DNA from 3 places in the Methylomonas sp. DH-1 genome. Region 3 is predicted to be linked to each of the others. Evidence: riboswitches for the same ligand, from Rfam matches in the RefSeq annotation. Region 3 holds a riboswitch; each other region holds the start of a gene.
What was found. A riboswitch is a leader RNA that binds a small molecule or an ion and turns the genes downstream of it on or off. The one in region 3 is predicted to bind cyclic di-GMP.
Positions count from the first base shown of each region.

Region 1: another riboswitch for cyclic di-GMP. It lies ahead of VXJ35_RS01735 (hypothetical protein); the one in region 3 lies ahead of VXJ35_RS00350 (hypothetical protein).
Region 2: another riboswitch for cyclic di-GMP. It lies ahead of VXJ35_RS10405 (filamentous haemagglutinin family protein); the one in region 3 lies ahead of VXJ35_RS00350 (hypothetical protein).

Region 1 is NZ_CP143089.1:377,076-384,446, reverse strand. Features, by position in the region: gene VXJ35_RS01750 (cohesin domain-containing protein) at 1-422, opposite strand, end outside; gene VXJ35_RS01745 (hypothetical protein) at 441-2,123, opposite strand; gene VXJ35_RS01740 (hypothetical protein) at 2,120-2,911, opposite strand; gene VXJ35_RS01735 (hypothetical protein) at 2,986-3,816, opposite strand; cyclic di-GMP riboswitch class I at 3,879-3,958, opposite strand; gene VXJ35_RS01730 (hypothetical protein) at 4,066-4,440, opposite strand; gene recB (exodeoxyribonuclease V subunit beta) at 4,508-7,371, opposite strand, start outside.
Region 2 is NZ_CP143089.1:2,219,673-2,227,043, reverse strand. Features, by position in the region: gene VXJ35_RS10405 (filamentous haemagglutinin family protein) at 1-6,613, opposite strand, end outside; cyclic di-GMP riboswitch class I at 6,653-6,731, opposite strand.
Region 3 is NZ_CP143089.1:78,460-85,830, reverse strand. Features, by position in the region: gene VXJ35_RS00360 (hypothetical protein) at 1-1,141, opposite strand, end outside; gene VXJ35_RS00355 (hypothetical protein) at 1,147-1,872, opposite strand; gene VXJ35_RS00350 (hypothetical protein) at 2,123-2,926, opposite strand; cyclic di-GMP riboswitch class I at 3,051-3,129, opposite strand; gene VXJ35_RS00345 (TonB-dependent receptor) at 3,376-5,790, opposite strand; gene VXJ35_RS00340 (FecR family protein) at 5,990-7,018, opposite strand; gene VXJ35_RS00335 (RNA polymerase sigma factor) at 7,161-7,371, opposite strand, start outside.

The sequences.
Region 1 (7,371 bases), 300 kb from region 3:
CTGCCGTTGGCCAGCACGTCGAAATTGACCACGGCCAGCGTGAAGCTGTCGGCCTGCAACGCGTGTAATTCCGCCGCAGTATCCAACGATAATTCGAACAGATTCAGCCGGCCCGTGCCGGCCAGTGCCGCCGTAGCCGGATTCGAACCCAGGTCGAGCGGGTCCAGTTGGTTGTCCAAGGCCGGATCGCCGAATGCGGTGCCGACATAAGCCAAAAGGCCGGCGTCGAATAGCAGGTCCAAGTCGTAGGCCGCCAACGACGGCGCAGCGCCGGCGCCCAATCCCGATATCGAGATCGCGACGCTCAGTGCCGATGCGCTGTGAGCGATCGGCACCAGGTTCAATCCGATCGCGGCGCCAGCCGCTGCCGAATTCGATAACAGCCATGCCCCGATCAGGGCCGAGCTAACGCGCTTGTGCATTTATCCAATCTCCTTTTATTACATGGCGCAACGCGGCCGGGTGCACGCTGCCGCCAGCTTGCGGGCATCCAGCACGTTAATGGTGCCGTTACCGTCGATGTCGCGCGGATCGCCCGGCGCGGCGCGGCGGCCGCGGCCGGCTAATACCCGATCGATGTCGGCCTGGTCGACGTCGCGGTCGGCGTCGATATCCCCCAGCACCCGTATCGCTTCGCATACGTCCGGCAGATGGTTGGCATTGGTGTCGCCGACCCGGCGCTGTGCGATATCGGCCACATCGGATTGGCCGTTTTGGTTGCAATCGGGGAATACCTGCAGGTAATACACGTCCTGCTCGCCGTTGAAGGTGGCGGTGTAGGCGATATGCGCGGCGTTGGCGTCGGACACCAGGGTCGAATAATCGCCGATCTTGGTCGATGCGTGCGGATAGGCCAGCGTGGTATCGAAGGCCGGGCTGACCGGCACGTTCTTGCTCCAGGTTTGGCCGCCGTCCCAGGAATAGCTGTAATACAGGCGCGAGACTTTGTAGCTAGCGCTGTCGCGGGTGTCGTACCAGACCGCGTCGATGCGCGAATTAGGCGCCACGCCCATCATGCCGAACCAGTTCCAGTGATGTTGGCTGCGAGCATCGTCGTTGATGCGTACCGGCGCGCTCCAGTTATCGCCGCCGTCGAGACTGCGGACAAAGCTGATATCCAGATTGTCCTCGCCGGGCGGATCGACCGTCGCCAACAGGTAGAGCTGGCCGCGCATCGCACCGGTCGAGGCGTCCACGCCGACTTGGACGTCGCCGACAGGGCCATACTGGTTCGGGTTTTGTTTGAACAAAAATAGCGGCGCCAAACCGCCCAGATCGACTTCACGCGTATCGAAGGTTGGGATTTGCGCCGGGTCGCGGGCGTTCAGCGACCGGGAAAACAGGTGGCGATGCAAATTGCGGTCCGGCTGTTCGGGGTCGAACTCGGGCGGCTCCAGCCGGCCGGCCAGATACAACTCGCCGTCGTTGCCGATCCGCATCGTGCCGAAGGTCGGCGTGCTCGGAATCGCCAGCGGCGGCTGGAAACTCGCGCCGCGGTCGGTCGAGCGGACGAAGCATTTTTCCGCCAGGCAATCGCGCCAAACCAGATAAACGTGGCCGTCGCTGGCGGTCCCGCTGCGGTCCACGGCCATCTGCGCCTTGTCGCCGCCCTGGCCGTAAGCGAACACCGGCGCCTCCCAGCTGCGGCCGCCGTCCAGCGACTTGATGACTTGTATGTCTTGCACGAAGGTGTAGCTCGGGTCGAAATGCAGGCTCTGGTAATAGAAATGCCCCAGCGCGTCGACATCCAGCGTCGGATTGCTGCGGCCCTCGCCCGGCGTAATCGTGCCGGCGAAATGCCAATGTTCGCCGGCGTCGGCGGTATAAGCCCATCCGCCTTGGCGAAACGACGACGCCACCGAATCGAATTGGCGCCAGGAAACCACGATATTGGCGGGGTCCAGCGGATTCAGCGCCAGGCTGGGTTCGTTGGCCGCATCGCCGACGATATTGCGGCCGTCGGCGGCGACATTGACTTGGCTGCTGAGGTAAACGCCCTGGCGATATTGCTCGGCGGCCGCAGGCCACGGCCAGCAAAAGGTCAACGCCGCGGCGGCCAATGCGCGGCGCGCGGCGGCATGTTCCGGCCCGGCCCGGCCGTCGCGGTAGCGGACGGCGCTCACGCGTTGCGGCCTGCGCCGCTACGGCCGATGCCGAGACCGGCCAGGCCCGCCGCGAACAGCAGGAACGCCGGCGGCAACGGCACCACCGCGGTTTGTAGATTGAAATTGCCGACGATGGCGCCGCGGCTGCCGTTCAAATGGTCGTAGCCCTCGCCCAGCCCCAGATCGCCGGAAAGGCTGAAACTGTCCGAATCGAGCCCCATCACGACATTAAACAAATTAAAGGATTCGGCGCGGAAGGAAACATGGTTATACAGGCTCCAACCCGAGCGGCCGCTGGCGGCGTCGATATTGGCGGCATCGTATTCCAGCGTGTAATCGCCGGACAATATGCGGTTGAAGTCGGTACCGGTATCGACGCGGAAGCGGAACACGCCGGCCAAGCCGATCGCGCCGCTCACGGAAGCCGCGAAGTTGGCCGGGTCGAAATCGAGGGTGGTCGGTTTGCTGCGGCGACCGGTCAAATTGGCGACCTGGCCGGGGTTGACGGCCAAAGCCAATCCGGTCGCGGCGATTTCGCTGACTCCCGGCACCAAGTGGTCTTCCAGAATCTGGTTATAGCTGCGGCTGCGCGACGCCGGCGCGTCGAAAAACTCCTCCAGGTACATGGCCGGCGCCGGAGTTTCGTCGATCGCGATGGCTGCCGCCAGCGCGTTGCGGTCGAAATTTACGATCATCGCGCCGCCGGAGACCGTGGCGGCCGCTGCCGGCGCCGAGACTGCCGCCGCCAGCAGCGCGCCTGCGCCGAAACGGGAGGTTAATAATCTAACTAACTGGATGTTCATCATGTTCGCGGGTGGAATAAGCTTACGAAGTCTGTAAAAACGCACCCGGATGCACTAGCTCGGGTGCGTTAGCCGGCTCAAGCGGAAAGGGCCGCGCGTTTGCGACTAACGGCTGCCATGACGCCAAATAACCCGCTGCCGAACAACCAAGCCGCAGCCGGCACCGGAACCGCGGCCGGAGCCGGCGAAACCAGGCTGAAACTACCGGCGCGGCCGGCTTGGCTGAGGCCGTCGCCGCCGAACAGAAAGGCACTGGTACTGGCGGACCACCAGAGTTCGCCGGTAAACAGCAGTTTGTCGCCGTCGGTCGTCACGCTAATGTTGCGGGTATCGAAAGTGGTGGAGGCAAAGCTGACGTTGTTGGTCAAAGCCCAGCCGCTATTGACGCCGTTGTTGCGCGCCGCGACGTAGCCGAATTGGTAATCGCCGGACAGCAGGGTACCGGTGAAACTGCCGCGGGTCATTACCACGCCGTTCAAGCCGGCGACGCCGCTGGCAGTAAAGCTGGAAGCATTGGCCAACGCATCCTGGCTGCTGTCCCAGGCCAGCGTAGTGGCTTTGTTGTTACGGCCGCCGCTGCCGAACGGAATGCCGGTGCCGGCCAAACTGGACGGGTTGATCTCGAACGACAGCGTGGCCGGCGCCGGATAGCTGCCGGTCGGCACAGTTACCATCTGCGACGCATCCATAGTGTCGGCCACCGGTTTGTCGAAATAATTGGCGACGTAATACCCGGTGAGCGCGCCGTCGCCCAGGGTCAAGCCGGACAACAAATCGTCCGGATGGTCGAAGGAAATGTTGAACACGCCGCCGCTCAAGGTGCCGGCGTTTGCCGCGTTAGCCAATGCCAGCGCGCCGGCGGCCAGGAAGCAGCGTAGCCGCAGCGATTTCGATCCAGTCTGTTGCATAATTTTTTCCTTAAATTGAAAGATACAATTGGCGGATTCAAGCCGCCGATGGCTCCCGTTCGAGAGGCGGCCCGGCTGTCTCGGCATAGCAAGACCCGCGGCTTTCCGGCTCCGTCTTGCGGCGGATGTGGCGAAGCGTCTCTTCCTTGAGGCCGTAACGGATCGCATCCGAACGGCGCATTCCTTGCTGTCTGCGCTGCCCGCTAACGCGCCGATCCGGGCGCAATTGCCGGCCGGGATGCGTTACGGTCACTGCGGTCGAAATTGCAGATTGTGTGCCAGTTGCATGCAGTCCGGACAAAGGGCACGGAAAACCGCACGACTGCCGCCGCCGAGCGGTTGCAAAGCGCAGCGGCAGTGGGTTGGCGACAGGCAGACAAGGCGTTGGCAGGGGTATTGGATTGGTGGCCGCCGGTTGCGGCGAGAGTCGGCGACGGCGGCCACCGGCAAAAAGCGGTGACCGAAAACCGGCGATATAACCCAATTGGAAATTAAATCGCCGTCGATAAGCGCTTGTAAGAAAACACCTTTATTTTCGATGGCGGCAAATCCCGATATCGGTTTCGGTGATTTAACATATTTCGGCAGCGGTCGGCGGCACCGGATCGTACCGGACAGAGACATTCACGGCGCGCTAGCCGCGGGTGGCAATGAAGACGCTAACGCCCTCTGCGCAGTAGGAAGTGGCTATTTAGGCTCGAAAAAACACCTCGGCCAACTCGGCGAGCCGGCTTGGTTCCGGGCGGTCGGCGAATACGCCGCTGGCCGGGCGGTCGGGATGCATGCCGCGCACGAACAGGTATTTGACGCCGCCGAAATGGCGAGCGTAATCGTAATCCGGCAGGCGTTGGCCCAGGTATTCGTGCAACACCAGGCTGTACAGCCAATATTGCAGGCCGTAATTGTGTTCGCGCATGGCCTGCAGCAGGCTCGGCGGCCCATAATCGGCCAAGGCATTGGTTTTGTAATCCATGACGTAGTAGCGGCCGCCGTAACAACAGACCAGATCGATGAAGCCGGTCAGATAGCCGCTGATTTGCTTGGCATCCAGCGCCTGGTAGGCCGGACAGGCGGCCAAAGCGTGGTTGATGCGGGCGGTGTCCACCCTACTTGGCATGGACAAGTAAAACGGCATTTCCTTGATGCACTGCGCCGGGTCCAGATGCTTCAGGCAAAACCCGGCATCGTCTTCCAGCGGCGTGGCGGCTACGCGGTACAGCACTTCACTCAAAATTTGCGGTTGCGCCAGCTTCAGACCGTAGCGCAGGCAGGCTTGGGCGCTGGCGCGGCCGATGTCGCGGCCTGCGGCCAAATCGGCAAAGGCGACGGTCTCCAACAGGCTGTGGATCACGTTGCCGGTGTGGGCACCGCGCGGCAGGGCCTCATCGCCGGCCGGCCGGTCGTGGCTTTCTTCGGCTTTATCGGCCGGCAGTTCCGGCGCCTGGTCCAGGCTCAGCGCGGCCAGCGCGGTGTAACTGCTCATCTGCCAGATGCTGTGCAAGCTACGAGTTTGGCGGCGGTAGGCCAACGGCAATTCCGGATCGCGGCGCGCGCCGGACAATTCGGCCGGCTCGCCGGCCGCTGCGGCCGGCAGCAGGCGATACTCGAATAAATCCGGTTCGGCGGCAGCCAGCTGTTGCAGCACCCGCTGCTGGCCGGCGAAATCGCAGTCGGCAAATTCGAATAAATAAGCCATCGCCGAATCGTTGGCCCGTTCCTTGGTGCGTACGTCGGCCCAATTCAGGTAGCAGCGGTACTTGGCTCGGGTTAGCGCCACGTAAAACAAGCGCAAATCCTCGGCCAATTCTTCGAACAAGGCTTGTTCGCGGCGTTCGCCGAATTGTGCCGAGCCCAGGTCGGCGACCATCGCCCCGTGTTCGTGGCATTGCACCAAGGCGGTTTCGGTTTTCAAGCGGTCGCTGCGCCGCCACAGGTCGGGGCAGAACACCAGCGGATATTCCAGGCCCTTGGAGCTGTGCAACGTGACGATCTTGACCGCGTCCTCGTCGCTTTCCAGCCGCAATTGGCGGTCTTCGCTGCTGTCTTGCGCCGATTGCTGGATCGCCCGCCGCAGCCAGTCCAGCGTTTTGTTGATTGCCAAATGTTCGTCGATGGCCGCCTGCTGCAGGCGCTCGGCCAAATGGTGGATATTGGTCAACACCCGTTCGGCTTGGGGTTGCGCCGACAGGTGTTGTTCGACCCGTTCCCGCCGCAGCAGTTGTTGCACCGTCGCCAGCAGGCCCTGGTTGCGCCAGCACTGCAGATAGTCCTGAAAACGCGACATCCACGCGTCCAGCTCCGCTTCGTCGCGGCTCAGCCGGTACAGTTGTTGGCCGTCCAAGCCGAACCACGGCGTCGCCAAAGCCTGTTTCAACACGTTAACCTGGCCGGCGGCGGCCACTGCGCTCAGCACATAGTACAACTCGAAGGCTTGCGCCGAGGCGAACACCGATTGCTTGCTGTTCAATACTGCCGGTATGCCGGCTTGCAGCAGCGCCTGCTGGTAGTCGGCGGCAACGGCGTTGCTGCGGACCAGAACCGCGATGTCCCGAGCTTGCACCGGCCGCTCGTTACCGTGCTTTTCGGCGATGCGGCCTGCCGCCAGCAACTGGCGGATTTCGCCGACCACGGCCTGCAGCACCCGCGCCGAGACTTCGCCCGAGCCGCCTTTGCGCGCGGTCCAATGTTCCTGCTTGCCGGGATTCTTATCGAGCTGCCACAAGACCAGCGGCGCGCCGCCGGCAATGCTGCCGTCGCCGGGTTGGCGGCCGGCCATGACCGGCGTGAAATCCAAGGCATCGAACAAGAACGGTTTTTCGCGGCGGAACAAGCGGTTCACGGCCTGCACCAGATGCGGATGCGAACGCCAGTTGTGTAGCAGCGTGTAATGCCGGTCGGCGCGTTGTTGGGCGGCGAAGTAGGAAAAAATATCGGCGCCGCGGAATTTGTAAATCGCCTGCTTCGGATCGCCGATCAGGTATAGGTAATGTTCCGCACTGGCAAACACGCCGGAAAAAATGCGCCATTGCTTGGCGTCGGTGTCCTGAAATTCGTCGATCAACGCCGCCCGGAAACGCAAGCGCAATTCCGCCGCCAACAAGGCGCCGTTGTCGCCGTCCAGCGCAGCCGCCAGCCGAGTGATCAAATCGTCGAAGGACAGCACGTTTTCCCGCAGCAGGCGCCGGTCCAGCTCGACGCGCAAGCTGGCCAGCAGTGCGGCGCGAAACGCGACCGGCAGCCGCCGCACCGCGTCGGCCAGCGCTTGAAACGGCGCGCAATCGATGTTCAGACTGTCCAGGTATTGTTGCTTTTGTTGTTCGGCAGACAGCGGCTTGGTTTTGCCGGCGCGGAATTTATTGCCGTTCAAACCCGCCAACAGCGTGGCCGGATTCAGGCAGTCGAAATCCGGCAAATCGTGGTCCGGGTCGTGCAGCCAAGCGGCCAGGGCCTCGACCCGAGCGGAAAACCCGTCAGCGAAACTTGGGGTAAAACAGCCGTCGGCGAACGCGTTATTCAAGGCTGCGGCCGCCGCCGGCAAAGCTGCGGCAGCCTCTG
Region 2 (7,371 bases), 2.1 Mb from region 3:
CGTTGCCGGCCTGTTGATCGATATTGGCGTTGTGCACCCGGAAGTAGATGGAACGGTCGATCCCGGCATTGTTGACGATGGCCATTAACTGGCCGAAATCGGCGCTGGCATCGAAGCGGTCCACTTCGATCATGGCGCTGCCGCCGTTAGCGTGGATTTGGCCTTGCAACAGCAACGCCTGGTTCGGCGCCCTTAACACGATGTCGCCGCCTTGGGCGTTACCGCCGCCGCTGTCGGCATCGATCGCGGCGCCCTGTTGCAGCACAACCCGCCGATTGTCGGCCACGGCTTTAAAACTGCCGCCGGCGGTGTAGTGGTTTTGGTCGGCGAAACGCACGCTACGGCCGGCCAGATCGATATCGGCCTCGCTGCCTATGGTTACGTCGCCGGTCAAGGCTTGCAATTCCAGCGCACCGGAAGCCAGTACCGCTTTGGCGTTAAAGTCGATGCTATCGGCAACGGCACGAATCGCCCCGCCCAAGCCGCCGGCAACTGCAGCGTCGCTATCCAGCGCGGTGAAGACCGCATCGTGTCCGGCCGCATCCAGCGTAATCCGGCTACCGCCGTCGGCAGTCACGACGCCGGCAGCCAGATTCAGGTCGGCAGCGACTTTCAGCGTACCTTGGCCGGCCGCTCTAAATTCTTTAGCCGCCTCGACGCCGACCGCGGCAAAACCATCGATTGTGAAGCTACCGTCACCGACTTTCAGACTATCGGCGGTTAAGGCCAAGCCGCCGCTACCGCTGCCGCTGCGCAAACTTTGCGCGCCGGCGCTGTTTTGCAGCGTCAGGCTATCGGCAGACAGTTGGGCGCGGTCGCCGCTGGCGCCATATCCGGCAATGCCGGCCGCGTTCAAGGTCAAACTGCCGAAATGGATCGCACGGGTGGCGCCGTTCTCATCGAGCGCAGCCGAGCCGTCGGCGTTGACCATATGCAGATTGCCGTAGATACCGACGCTGTCGCGCGCAGTCAATACCAACTCGTCGACGGCCAGTGCAGACAGTTTGCGGTTCGACCAGTTAAGAGCGTTGGCGCCGGCCAATGCCTCGACTTCGCCGAGGTTAATGGTATTGGCGCTCAGGTTCAGCGAACCGCCGTCCATTTCCAGTTCGCCCAACAACTGGGTGGAGCGGGTCGCGCCCAACAGCATAGATTTGGCCGATTTCAGGGTAGCGCCGGCCGCAACCCGCAGTTCGCCGCTGACCGCATCGGCCGAAGTCTCGCTGCGGTTGAAGACTACTTGCTTGTCGCCTGACACGCGCAGAATCGCGCCGTCGCCGGCGATGTTCAACACGCTGTCGCCGCTGTTGGCAGCGCTGTCAGCCGCCAGCACCGCGCCGGCGCGCACGTCGATCAAACCAGTCGCGGTAGCCATGATTTCCGGGCCGCTCAAATCCACGTTCTCGCCGAACACCACCTCGCTGGCGGTGACCTGGATATCGGTTTCGCCGGCTTTGCTTTGGCTACGGCTGCGGGCGCCGCCCAGCAACAAGCTATCGACCTGCAACGCACTGAGGTCGCTGTCCAATATTTCCAGCACGCCGGCTGCCGGCGCCAGGCTGAGTTGCTCGACCACGCTGATCCGGTTGGCGGCGATATCCATCTTCGCTCCCCGTCCGCCGTTGGCCGCTTCGACCAGAAACTTGCCGTCCATGACCAATTGGTTTTGCGCGACCAACGAAATCTGGCCGGCGTCTTTCGGCAGCAGCGGCACCGCTTGTTCGTTCTTGATTGCCCGTTGCCGATAGAAATCGTTGGCAGTGTGAATGTCGTAACTGGAGCGCATGCGCACGTCGGCGCCGGTCTCGATCAAATAACCGTTGCTGCGCGCGTCGCGGATGCCGGTACCGGCTTGCACCATGTACCCAGGTACGATGGCCCGGCCGTCTATCGTGGCCTGGTTGGCGGGCAAGTCCAGGGTACCGGCTTGCGGCGTCACCAAATAAGCGCCGGGCAGCAGCGCATAACGTGCGGGCAAAATCACATATTCGCCGGCCGCCAAGCCGGAGCCGCCTTCCAGATAAATTTTGCTACCGAAGGCGTAAGGCAAATACTGGCTTTCGTAATGGTCGAACGGTGCCAGATCGGAACCCAGGCTGGGCAATACCGCAAAGCCACCTTGGTAAGACGGGCTGCCCGCTTGCAGATAATCGTAGGAACCGCCGGCTCCGGGTTGGAACTCGTAGGACAGCAAATCGCCGCCGCCGGCTACGTCCACCGTACTGCCGGTTTTGATATCGATATCGGGCGCCGACAACACCAGCCGTTTTTCCGGTGCAGTATCGAATACTAGCTTGCGGCCGGCGTCGTCCAGCGGATACAGCCAATCCAGGCCGCCCTGGGTCACGCCGAACGGAATTGTCATAGCCGCGCCGGCCACCCAGGTTTGGCTGGCAGCGTCGAATTTCATGTTGCGAGCCGAGACCGAAGTCAGGCTGTTTTGCTCCAGCGTCAATTCGCGGTCGGCTTTCAGGGTTATCGTGCCCATCGGCGCTTTGATCGCACCGGCCTGGCGAATCACCGGCGCATCGAAGGTCAACTGGCCGGCTGCAGACAGCGGCGTGTTATCGGTGTCGGTATTGTTGCCGATGATAACGATTTTGCCGTCGGCGTTGTTTTTGACCGCGAACGTGAAATTGCTCAAGGTGGTCGGATAAATCTGGCTGGCCTGCAAATACAAATCGGCGGCGGTCACCAAACCGCCGATAAAATCGCGCTGGTCGCCGGATTCGCGGATGCCGACCGCACGCAAATCGTGTTGGCTGTTCAGCGCAACGCGTTCGAAGCCGTTCCATTGGGTGGCACCGTTGAGTTGTATCCATTGCGCATTGCCGCTAAAACGGCCGTTGCCGGTGTCGGCCGTGTCGGCCACAGTCCGGTTCAACGACGAACCGATTTGCAGGAATACGGTATTCAACTCGACGTCGGCGGCCTGGCCGTCGATGCCGACTGCGTTGACCTTGGCTGCGTCGATTTTGATGCGCTCACCGGCTTGCAGCTCGACACTGCCGTGGAATACAACCTGGTCCGCGGTTAGGCTCAAGTCACTGAAGCCGCCGGCGGCGAAGCGGTCGACGCTGAGCGACATTTGCCCGTTCAGCTCCAGCGGGAAGGGCTCGCCGTAAACCGGCTCCTGGTTCGAAGAGCGCCGGGAAGATTGGCTGACATTAATTACCAGCGGATTGCTGGGGAACGGGATTTCCGGCAGCGACGGCGGGTTGCGGCGAAAACGGTCCAGCGCCAGTTCCAGCTTGCCGGCGTGGGCTAACGGCGAACCGGCGTTGGCGCGGAAATCGGCTTCCAGCACCGCGCCCTCGGCGGCGGTGACCTTGACCTTGCCGGCATTAGACGCAATGCGCTGCCGGGCGAAGTTATTCGCCAACGGATTGCCTTTTTGCTGGATATCCAGTTCGGCGCTGGTACCGGAAACGTCGATTAAAGAGCCGTTCTCCAACACCACCGCCCCACGCAACGCATCGAACACGACTTCGCCGCCGTCCAACACCACGCCGGTGCGTCGGCCGAACACGTCGGCCGGGTTCAAACGGGTGGTACCTTGCGCCAGCAATTTCGCGTGCGTACCCAACCAGATCACCTGCTTGTCGTCGTATTCCTGATCGTTGACCGAGGTCGCGGTCAAGTTGATTTTGCCGCCGTCGCTTTGCACGGTGCCGTCGACGTAAATGCTGCCGGCCGAGCTGACCAGACTAATGCTGGAACCCTTATCGGCGCGGATCGCACTGCCGGTTTCCAAAGCCACTTCGGTAAAGCCTTGCAACTTGACCGCCATCGGTTGGCGCATGTGTTCCGGCAAATCGACGATGCGGCTAAAGCCGCGCATCCCGGCCCCGGTGGCCCGGTTTTGGTAGTCGGCGCTTAATTCCAGGTTTTTGGCGCGCAGATTCAGATCTGTGGAGGATTTGACGGTGACGGCGGCCGTATTGGCGACCAGATTGACCGCATTGAAAGCGGCGAAACGCGAGGCGTCGAAGCCGCCGTGGCCGACCACAAAGGCTTGATCGGCCTCGCCGGTTGCCGGGGTACCGACCACGATCTTGCCGCTCTCCAACGTCAGACTGCCGTTCTGTTCCAGACCATAGGCGGACACTTCGCCGGCTACGCTCAATACCGGGTAGCTCAAGCCGCTGGCCGTGGCTGCCAACGTGATATCGCCGCCTTTGCCGGCCTTAAGCTCGCCGTTCAGCGCCAACCAGGCGCCGCCGTCGGCCCGAATCCGGGAACCGGCGGCGACCGTCAACTCGCCTTGCGATCTGAGCGTAGCCTTACCGCCGGCCAGCGCCAACGCATCGGTCGGTGCCGCATCGAAGCCCTTTTGCAGATCGTTGACCCATAATCCCGATACGTCCAAATCGGCTGTCTCAGCCAGCACCAATCCGCCGGAACCGGGCAACTTGGCGTTGTTGGACGCCGCCAGCGTAATACTGCCGCCGGCCGCTTTGAAATCGCCGGCAAAGTTAACGCTGCCCGCTTCCAGATTCAGGCTGCCGGTGGGCCGCATCGCAATCGCAACGTCCGCGCCGACCGTGGCACTACCCAGCGTTTTTAACGAAAACTTGCCAACACCGGATTGTTCCAGTTTGGCAGTGGAAATCAGCAAATCCGCCGGCCGGCCGTTGCCTTGCAGCGGGAAGTCTTGATCCGCCGCGATCCGAACCGCGCCGGGCGCCGTTTGCAACTTAACATCCTGCGCCGACAAAAACAGCGCCAAATCGATATTGAATTCGCCGGCTCCTGGCAGTTTCGCCAAATCGCGCTGGTAGATACCGGCTTGAGAGCCGGCCGCCAAATCGCCGTTCCAGGCCAGTTGTGCCGTCTGAATGTTCAGATTGCCGGCGCTTTTGCCTTCGCTGTAGCCGCGTTCGAACTGGGCGAAGGAGCCGGCGCCCAACAAGTTATAGGTCTTTTCCACACCCCATTTTTTGTGGGTCTGGTTCACCACACCCAATACCGCAATGTAATGGTCGTTCGGGTCGGCGTCGCCGATATCGACGATCTGGCCGTACTCGTTCATTAACTTGGTGGTATTGACGTAACCGCCGGCATAACTGACCGAGCCGCCGGATATGTCGAACTTCGCGTTTTGGTTGACGGCAATGTCGCCACCGGAGGTCAGCGTAATCGTACCGCCCTCGGCCAGCCGTTCTTGAATACTGCGGCTGATACGGTCCTTGGCGCCGGCGGTATCGACGATTTGGGTGTCGCCGCGCAAATCGACGTAAACCGTTTTGCCTTTCAACACGCCGGACTTCTGCAACGGCGCATCGCGCAAATCGAAGCTTTGTACCGACACCTCGCCGACGTTGCGTTCCATCGCCACCGCGACGTTTTTATAACCGGAAACGTCGATGACCGCGTTGCTGTCGACGCGGATGCTGCCCTTGGTACCCAAATTGGGTTTGGCCAGATTGTCGGTCGCGGTCAAGTTGACTTTACCGCTAGGGACTTTGATGCTGGCGCCACCCTCGACCACGATAGTGTTGGCCGTCGCCGCCAGATAGGAATCGGGCTGCACTTGGCCGTCGGCGGCGCTGCCGCCCTCGGCGTCGGCCACAATCTCGGTGTTGCTGTTGGCGCCGAAGGTCACGGTCGCCTTGGTACCCAGGCCGTCGCCGGCATCGGCCGCGCGGTCGGTACGGGTCGCCACCAGACGCGAACCAAGCACACCGCTCTTTTCGGCAGCTTGCAAGCGGATCGAACCGTTGACGTTGACCGAGGTAGTGGCGCTGACCCGGCCTTGCTGGTTGACGACGAAGCCGGCCATCGTCACGTTGCCCTGGCGCACGCTGATGTTACCGGACGTGGCGTTGGTGACCTTGCCGCCGGTATCCACTTCCACGATCAGACCGGCGAACGGATCGTCTTTGTTCGCCGTTTGCAAATAGACTTTGTCCTGGCTGGCGGCCAGGATGATTTGGCCCTGCTTGCCGCCGCTCAGCGTGCCGCGGTTCTCGATTTCGGGCGCGACGATGATAATGCGGCCGTTGTTATCGGTGGAAATTTTGGCGCCGGCCTCGATCAGAATTTTCGCGGTCTTCGGGTCCAATGTATCGCCCGGCGCCATCGGCTCTATCGCCAATGCCGCACTGTTGTTTTCGTCGAATACCCGGGTAATGCCGCGGTTGAATATTTCGTCGCTGATGTTCAGCGTGGTCGCGACCACGGTGTTGGTATTAATCACCGCATCCTTGCCGAACACGAACCCGTTTTTGTTGTATAGGTAGACTTGGCCGTTGGCGACGATCTGGCCGAAAATTCGGCTGGGATCGTGCTGGTTGATCCGGTTCAAAGCGATCGATTGGCTGTTCGGCTGCACGAATTGCACGGTGTTTTCCCGGCCGACGTTGAACTGGTCCCAGTTCAGAATCGCTTTGTCGGTGGTCTGGTCGATCCGCAGGGTATTGCCGATCACTTGGCTGGTCGCTGCGCCGCTGGTGACCCAGGTCGCCGCCGGAATCGGCAATTCGGCCCAAACCGGATTGGCGCCGCCAACCAGCATACCGCCGGTCAGCGCCAAGCGGACGCAGGCCACCAAAGGATTCAGTCGGAACGGTTCGCAGGATGTCTGCCGTGGAAATGCCGCGGATTTAGCCATGTCTCGGTTGCCTCGATCGGTTAAGTTCACCAGCGTACTGGCGGCAACCCGGCTGTCTCGACATCCAAGACCCGTGGCTTTCCGTCCCCGCTTCGCAACGGGTTTGGCAATTGCAATAAAAATTAAAAAACCTGCCTGAAACTTGTTCGTTCGGCTTTGTTTACGGCGTTCTGCCTAGCGCCGATTTCTCAGGCCGGTAAATCGTTTTCCGCAAAAGATTGGTTTTGGCTGAATAGCCATCCCAAACCAACTTTTATCAACTCAATATTACGAACCGGCCCGAGCTGATCCTACGAATCCGATAATTCGGATTCTCTGCTGGAAACTTCTAAAATTAAATCCCGTTCCGGCTTGTCCCAATGTCGTTAAGTTATCGACGGTAGCAGCGGGCCGTGCCCGCGATCAAACGGCTTCTGTCGCAGACATGGCCTGCTCCTACAGGACCTTTAAAAAAACAGGGATTTATTCAACACCCGATCCGAACCCTATTTTCTAAATAATCGAATCTGCAACAGCAAAGCTAAATTCAACTTTGCCAGCGCCATATATAGCCGCCGAATCGAAAACACGGCAATTCGAAAAAATCATGCCCTAACAGTTTAAATACTCAACCGGATTTAATAACTGCACCAAGGTATTAAATAATATTTATGACGAAATTATGACAATATCAAATATTTAAACTAGAAAAACATAACAGACTTCAACCGCTAAACATATATAAAAAATAGACCGCCAATAATTACCGAAATATTACA
Region 3 (7,371 bases):
AAATGCCGGGCTGTAAACTGCCGCGCGTGTCGTACCAAACGGCGTCGATCCGCGAATTGGGCGCGACGCCTTGCATCGCAAACCATTGATAGGCATTGCGGTCGGCGGGATCGTTATTCAGGCGCATTGGGGCCGACCAGGTCAGACCGCCGTCCGTACTGCGAATGAAATTGATGTCCATATTGTCGATACCCGCCGGATCGACCGGGGCCATGACATAAATATTGCCGCGCATCGGGCCATCGGAAGTATCGACGCTGACTTGTACATCGCCGGGCGGACCGTATTGGTTGGGGTTGTTCCGGTATTGAAACATCACCGGCGATCCGCCCAAATCCAGCGTTTGCGTGGTAAACGTCGGGGTAACGCGCGGATTGCGCGCATCCGGCGAGGTCGCAAACAGATAAGCCTCAAATACCAGTTTGGCACCCACCAGTTCGCCGTTTTCGCTCCGCCCGCTAACATAAACCTGGCCTTGCGGGCCGACGCCTATCGTGCCGAAAGCCGGGTTGCCGGGGATGGCTATCAGTTCCTCGAAGCTCTCTCCATGATTGGTTGAGCGGCTGAAATGCCGATCGTCCAGGCCCTCGCGCCAGGCCAAATAGATATGGCCGTCGCTCGCCGCTCCGCTGCGGTCGATGCCGATGCGGCCTTTGTCGGCACCTTCGCCGTGGGCGTAAACCGGTGCTTGCCAACTGATCCCGCTATCGATCGATTTAAGCACTTCGATATCTTGCGCATAACTGCCGGTAGCGTCGTAATGCAGGCTTTGGTAGTAGAAATTACCAAGCGAGTCCACATCGACCATGTTGTTGGTACGTTGCTGGCCGGGAGTAACCGAACCCTGAAATTGCCAGTGCTTGCCGCCGTCGTCGCTGAAGCCCCAGCCGCCTTCCCGGCTGCCGGATAACACGCTGGCGAAATGCTTCCAGCCGGCGACCAGTTTATCCGGGTTATTGGGATCGAAGGCGATGGTCGGCTCGTGAGCGGCATCGCCCGGGATGTTATTGCCGTTGCCGTCGACATTCATTTGCACGCTGACGTAAGGGCCATAAGTAAATTGCGATTGGGCATAACTATGGCCGGCCGTAGCTAGCATCGACATGGCAAGCGAAGATATTAAGTAAGGTATCGCGCGCATGGGAATCAACTCCGGCGGCCTGGCAGCCGGCCGATAAACATACCGGTTAATCCGCTGATAAATAACCATAGAGCCGCCGGTACCGGCACGGTGCTCACTTGCCCACAACCGCTGTGGCTGCCAACGCCCAAACAAAAATCGCCCATATCGGCCAGACGCGCGCCGTGTAAAAAGTCGGCATTTTCCGGGCTCATCAGTAAGTCTCCGCTCATTTGCCAATGATTGGCGTCGGTATAACTCACTACCAGATTGGTCAGTTCATAAACCACCATGCTAAAGCTGACATTGTTTTGCAGGTACCAGCCGCTGGGTGTGCCGTCTTGCCCCAAATCGGCCCAGGCATTTTGCCGATTATTCGGGTTGTACAGCAAAGAATAGTCGCCAGTGATGAGCGATCCGCTGTAGAGGCCGCGGAACAGCTCGATACCGGTCATGCCCAGCAAACCCGTCCCGGCCAGGGTCTCGCTGTCGATTGAAAAGTTGGGCGTGGTGGATTTGACGTGGCGGTTGGCGGCCTGGCCTGTCGGATTGCTGCTGCCGACCGGCGTGATGTCATGCACCAAATTCAGGGCCGAAACTTCCGTGCGGCTGGTATTGCCCAGGTAAAAATACGAATCGCTGTAGCTTTTATAATCCGAAGCCTGCGTATCGAAAAACTGCACTAAAAAGTCGCCGGGATTAGAGGCCGTGCCGCCGTTGAGTAAGGCAAAGGCATTGCGGTCCAGGTTCATCGTAAAAGTCCCGCCCGCCGCGGCATTCAGCGTGGCCGCGAATGCACCGAAAGGGGTGAAAAATACACCTGAAACGCTGAGCGTAAGGACAAAGAAAATTCTTGGTGCCGAACCGGCACAACGAAAAGCAACTGACATGGGCGCTCCTGCGTAAATTAAGATTCCGGGGCGTTAGCCGGCCTGACCGGCGCAATTCCGGGAAAACCGCAACCGATCCCGAAAAAGCGTCGGCTGCGGCGCATAACCCGTGTTAAACCGCGGCTTGCCGGCGGGCGATGCCCAGCAAACCCAATAAACCGGACCCCATCATCCAAACGGCAGCCGGAACCGGTACTGCGGAAATTGAGCCGACGCTCAGTTTGAACGTGCCGACATTGGCCCCCTCGGTTCCAAACAACATGCTGGCATTGTCGGCACTCAGCAGCAAATTACCGGTCAATTGCCAGTTATTGGCATCTGTGAAGACCAGTGCCAAATCGGCCAACGCATAGGCTTCCATAGGGAAGAAAATATTGTTTTGCAAAGACCAATAGGCAGAAGCGCTGTTGTACTTAAGCGAATAATCGCCATAGACCATACCGCCGCCAGCATAAGGGCCGGCAAGCGCGGTGGCGCCTATGCCGATGGCTTGCACCCCGAGCATGCCCAGTTGCCCTGTTCCGGCAAAGCTGCCGGAATCGGAGTCGATGGCAAAGTCGGCGGAAGTGGCTTGAGCGTGGCGAGAAGTTGCTTGCACCGAATTGACAGAAGTACCGGTCAGGGTGTGGATCAAATTAGTAGAGTCCGATTCGACATTATCCCGACCGGCTAACAGCGCACCACCCGACTGCGTGGTGTAGTCGGATTCGGCCGCGTTATAAAACCGGTCGTTGAATATGCCGGCAATACCGCTGGCGCTGCCACCCAACATGTTGGCAAAGGCATCGCGGTCGAAATTGATGGTAAAAGTGCCGCCGGAACTGGCGTTTAGCAAGGTAGCGCTAGCGTTTGTCGAGGCGAATGCAAATGCTAGGGTTAGCGCTGGAAAGAGTAACTTGGCGGGTTTGGTATGCATATTTTTTCCTTAAAAATTACGGTTTACGGTTAGCGTTTAACTTGCAAACGCCAGGTGTCGAACCGGTAACGAGATAATCCGGTTCGATCGGCTGCCGCGTTACGACAGCCTCAACCTGTCGGTCGAAGGCAACCCGGCCGTCTTGTCGTCCAAGACCCGTGGCTTTCCGGCTCCGCCTCGCGGCGGATGTGGCTGGTGTCCTATGCCTGCAACATCGCTCCAGGCTGGCGAGATCACCAATGGCTACAGCGCGGCATCGATGGCCGTAGCGGGGCGGCGAAGTTCGATGCCGCCGCCAAAGCGTTCGCAACGGGATCGAAACATCGTCATATAGGAAGTCGGATGAACTAAAAAAACGACCACAAAAAAGTGGCGAACAGGTTTAATTTTTTGCGTCGACCGGGTTGGCGCGCGCGGTGCGAATACGGCGACTCGGCGCGGAGGATGGCTCAGTATTTCACCGACAAGGTCGCGAACAGCGACGTATTGGCCGCCGGCGCCACCCGGCCATCGAAATAGTCGTAGGGTAGGAAATAACGTTCGCCGGTCAGATTCTTGACGGTTGCGGCTAACTTAAAATGTCCGGTTTCGTAAGCGATGGCGGCATCGAAGCTGTGATAGCCGCTAGTTTTAAAGCCATTGTTGTTCGACAAAAAGGCGCCGTCGCGCAGATAAACGCCAAATCCAGCGCTCCAGCCATTAAGGATTCCGGCTTGAAAGCGGTAATGGCTCCAAACTCTTCCGGAATTTTCCGGCACCTGCGGCAAGCGGTTACCGGCGGCGACCCCGGCTTTGCCGTCGGCGAAGCGGGCGTCGGTATGGGCGTAATTGGCCAGTACGCTCAAAGCTTGGAATGGTTGCCAGGCCAGATCGGCTTCGATTCCCCGAGAACGTTGTTGTCCGGCCGCGACGGAACGGCGCTCGATATCGCCGCTATCGGTGACAGCGACCTGGCTGCGGTCTATCCGGTAGACGGCGACTTGGCCGCTGAGCTGGTCGGCGACTTGGAATTTGCAGCCGGTTTCGAGATGGCGCGACAGTTCGGGCAGCGGCGTGGACACAAAATTGACGAACGGCTGGCCGCGCACACCTTCGCTGTAACCGGCAAACCAGGAAATATGGTCGGTCAGGTCGACGACTCCGCCGACTTTTGGCAACAGCTTTTGGCTGTCGGTGGTTGCTCGGATATGCAACTGCCGATTTTCAAAGCCGATTTCGACCGTGCCCAGCCGAAGCCCGCCAAGCAGATGAAAACGCCGGTAAAAGTCGCTTTGCAGTTGCGCATAACCGCCGTAGGTCAGGTTACCGATAAACTGGTTGTCGATTCCGGGGCCGGGCTTGTGGTACGGCAGGTTGAAAACCGGCGCGGACAGGTCGGCCAAGCCGGTACGAGCCATGTCGGCATCAATGAAGCCGGCATCGTCGAGCCGGCTGCCGTCGGCGCCTAAAACCAGCGAATGCTTGCTCGGGCCCAGATCGAATTTAGCGACCGCGTAACCCTGGACGCTACGCTCCTGTTGATGCTGGCTCAACTCGGCGTTGACCAGGGCCCAAGTGGTTGAACCGAATAACGAGTAGGGCCGGTCGGCGGAGAAGTTGTCGTCGCCGAATAGCGTTTGCACTCGTTGGTTGAAAGCCGACTCGGCGTAACGGGCTTTCAGCGTCAAGGTCCAGATGGCGTTGAGTCGGTGTTCGAGAGTGCCCCAAACGGCATCGGTCTTGGAACGGCTGTCCGGTGCGTTGGCGGGACCGATGAAACGGTCGCTGTCGCTGCGGAAGTCGCCGGCAATCGTGCCGGTGGCCGGCGCCCCCTGGTATTCGGGCTGCTGCCAACGCGAAATCTTGCCCTGCACGGTGAAACGGGTGCGGTCGTTGTCGGTGAAGGTTAGCGCGGGATTGGCATTGAAACGCTGGCTGTCGATGGCATCGATCCGGTTGCCGGCCGCAGTGTATTCGGCGTTGATCCGAAACAGCACGTTGTCGTTCAACGGTTGGTTGAGGTCGATGAAGGGCTGATAGAAATCGTAGCTACCGACTTTGACGCCGGCTTCGGCGAAAACTTTGGCTTGGGGCAGCTTCGAGCTGATGTTGACGACGCCGCCGACCGGCGAACCGGAACCGCCGCTGTATAACAGCGCATTCGAGCCCTTGAGCACTTCGACCTGGTCGATGTTGGCGGTGCTTTCCCGATCGCCGGGGTTGTAATACTGGGTGAAGCCGTCGAGCAGTTGTTCCGAAGCAAAACCGCGAATAATGGTGCCTTCCAGCGCCGGAGTGTACAGCGTATTGCGCGGCACCACGCCGCTGACATTGATCAGGCTCTCGCTGACGGTCACGCTTTGTTGGTCGTCGATTAACGAGCGTTTGACGGTCTGCACCGATTGCGGAATTTGTCTGGTCGGGGTATCGGTGCGGGTGGCGCTGGCGATAGTTGCGACCGCGTACCTGGGGACGCCAGTTTCCACGAGCGTTTCGGTGGTCGGGTCGGTTGCCGCCGGCATCTTGCTGCCGGTTTCGCCGATCACCGTCAATGCCTCGAGGGTGACAGGCCTGGAAGGCAGCGCCTGGTCCGTGGTCTGCGGCTGCAATTCCAGGGTGACGGTGTCGGCGTCGTTGAATCGGTAACTGAAACCACTGCCTTGCAACAGTTTGCCTAAGGCTTGCTCCGGCGTGAAATCGCCGTCCAGATTGGGGCTGTCGATGCCGCGTACCCCGTCGGCCGAAAACACCAGTTCCAGATTGGACTCCGTGGCAAAACGGAGCAGTGCGTTGTTTAGCGATTGGCTGGGTATCCGATAGTGGCGAACGCTGGGATCGGCTGCCGATACCGCGCCGACGCCGAACAGATGGTACGAAGCCAGCATTCCGGCAAGCAGCGTTTTGCCGATTTCGGATTTCCGGGCCGAATTAGCGCTATCTGTTGCCGATCGACCGGGTTTGGCAGCAATCCGGCTACTTTCGCAGCTTCCCAAATCTGTGCTGGCGTTTCTCAAGAGCCTTCCTTGCTGAAATCCGTTGCGGCCGGTGGCTGGCGGCGGTTAACTTCGATTCGGAAAATCCGCTTTACCGGTGGAGCACCACCCACCACGGGCCGATTCGGGTTTCTTTTAATGCCAGTGCCTGGCGCAGCGTCCGCAAGGCGCTTTCGGGATCGTCTAAAGAGAACACGCCACTGACGCGCAGCTGGTTCAGCGACGCGTCGCCGACAAAAATTCTGCCCAGGCGATAGCGCTCCAGCTCCGCTAACAGTTCGATCAGCGGCCGGTCATTGATTACCAAGCGGCGTTGTTGCCAAGACGTGGCTTGCTCCAGTGTCGCCGGTTCCGGCTGCGGCAAGGGTTGTCCCGCTTGAACATTCAATTGCTGCCCTTGCCGGATTTTGACGCCGGCGGGTTCCGGGCCGTTACCGATTAGCGTTGCCGCCACCGCATGCTCCTGCACAATGACGCGGGTCTGGGCATGACCGTTTTTGTAGACATCGAAAATCGTGCCTAGAGCCCGTATTTTAAGGTCGTCGGCGACCACCTCGAATGGCCGTTGCGCATCCTTGGCGACCGTGAAACGAACTTGGCCGTGGTGCAACACGATTTGCCGCGCATTCGAACTGAAATCCACTGAAATCGCGCTGTTGGTATTTAACAGCAAACGGCTGCCGTCGCTGAGTTGAACTTCGCGCAGCTCGCCGGTTTGGGTGCGATAGTCGCTGAGATAATCGCTCAGTAAATGCGCCTGTTTCGGCATGACCAGGCCGACCGCCACCAGCCAAGCTGCGGCGATAGCGATTGCCGGAGCTAGCCAGCGCTGCATGCCGACTTGGCGCAGCCGCTTCGTCAGCGGAACGGTTTGCGCTGTCTTGGGCGGCGCGACTGAGTTGCTTGCGCTTGGCGCAGGATCGCCGGCAGCCAACACCATGTCTTTGAACAGTTGTTCGGCGTCGGCGAAGGCTTCCGCGTGTGCCGGCGTTTGTCCCAACCATTCGGCGAAGGCTTCGAGATCGTCGTCGCCAACCTGATCGTCTCGCAGCCGGATCAACCAATCTATGGCCTGATCCTTTACCGAGAGGCTGCTGGCTGGGTCCGATGGGGCAATCATTTTGAATTGGCAATAGGATATTGGTAAGGCTATCTATAAAGACGTTTGCCGCGCTAAAACGACCACGGTAGAGGCGATTTTACCGATATCGCTATGCTGGCAGTTAATTGCGTTACGCGGTGGAGGTTAAGTGCGGCATCGGTCAATCGGGCATTTGTTGCGAGCAATGCCGCATCGCCTCGGCCAGTAATTTATTGACCTGGGATTTGGATATGCCGAGGCGTTCGGCGATTTCCGAGTAGGTCAGGCCTTCGGAACCGTGCAGCAAAAATACGGTTCGGGTCGTCGCCGGTAAGCTGTTAAGTGCGCTGTTCAACCTGGATAGCCGTTCCCTGGCCATCAGTATTTGCTCC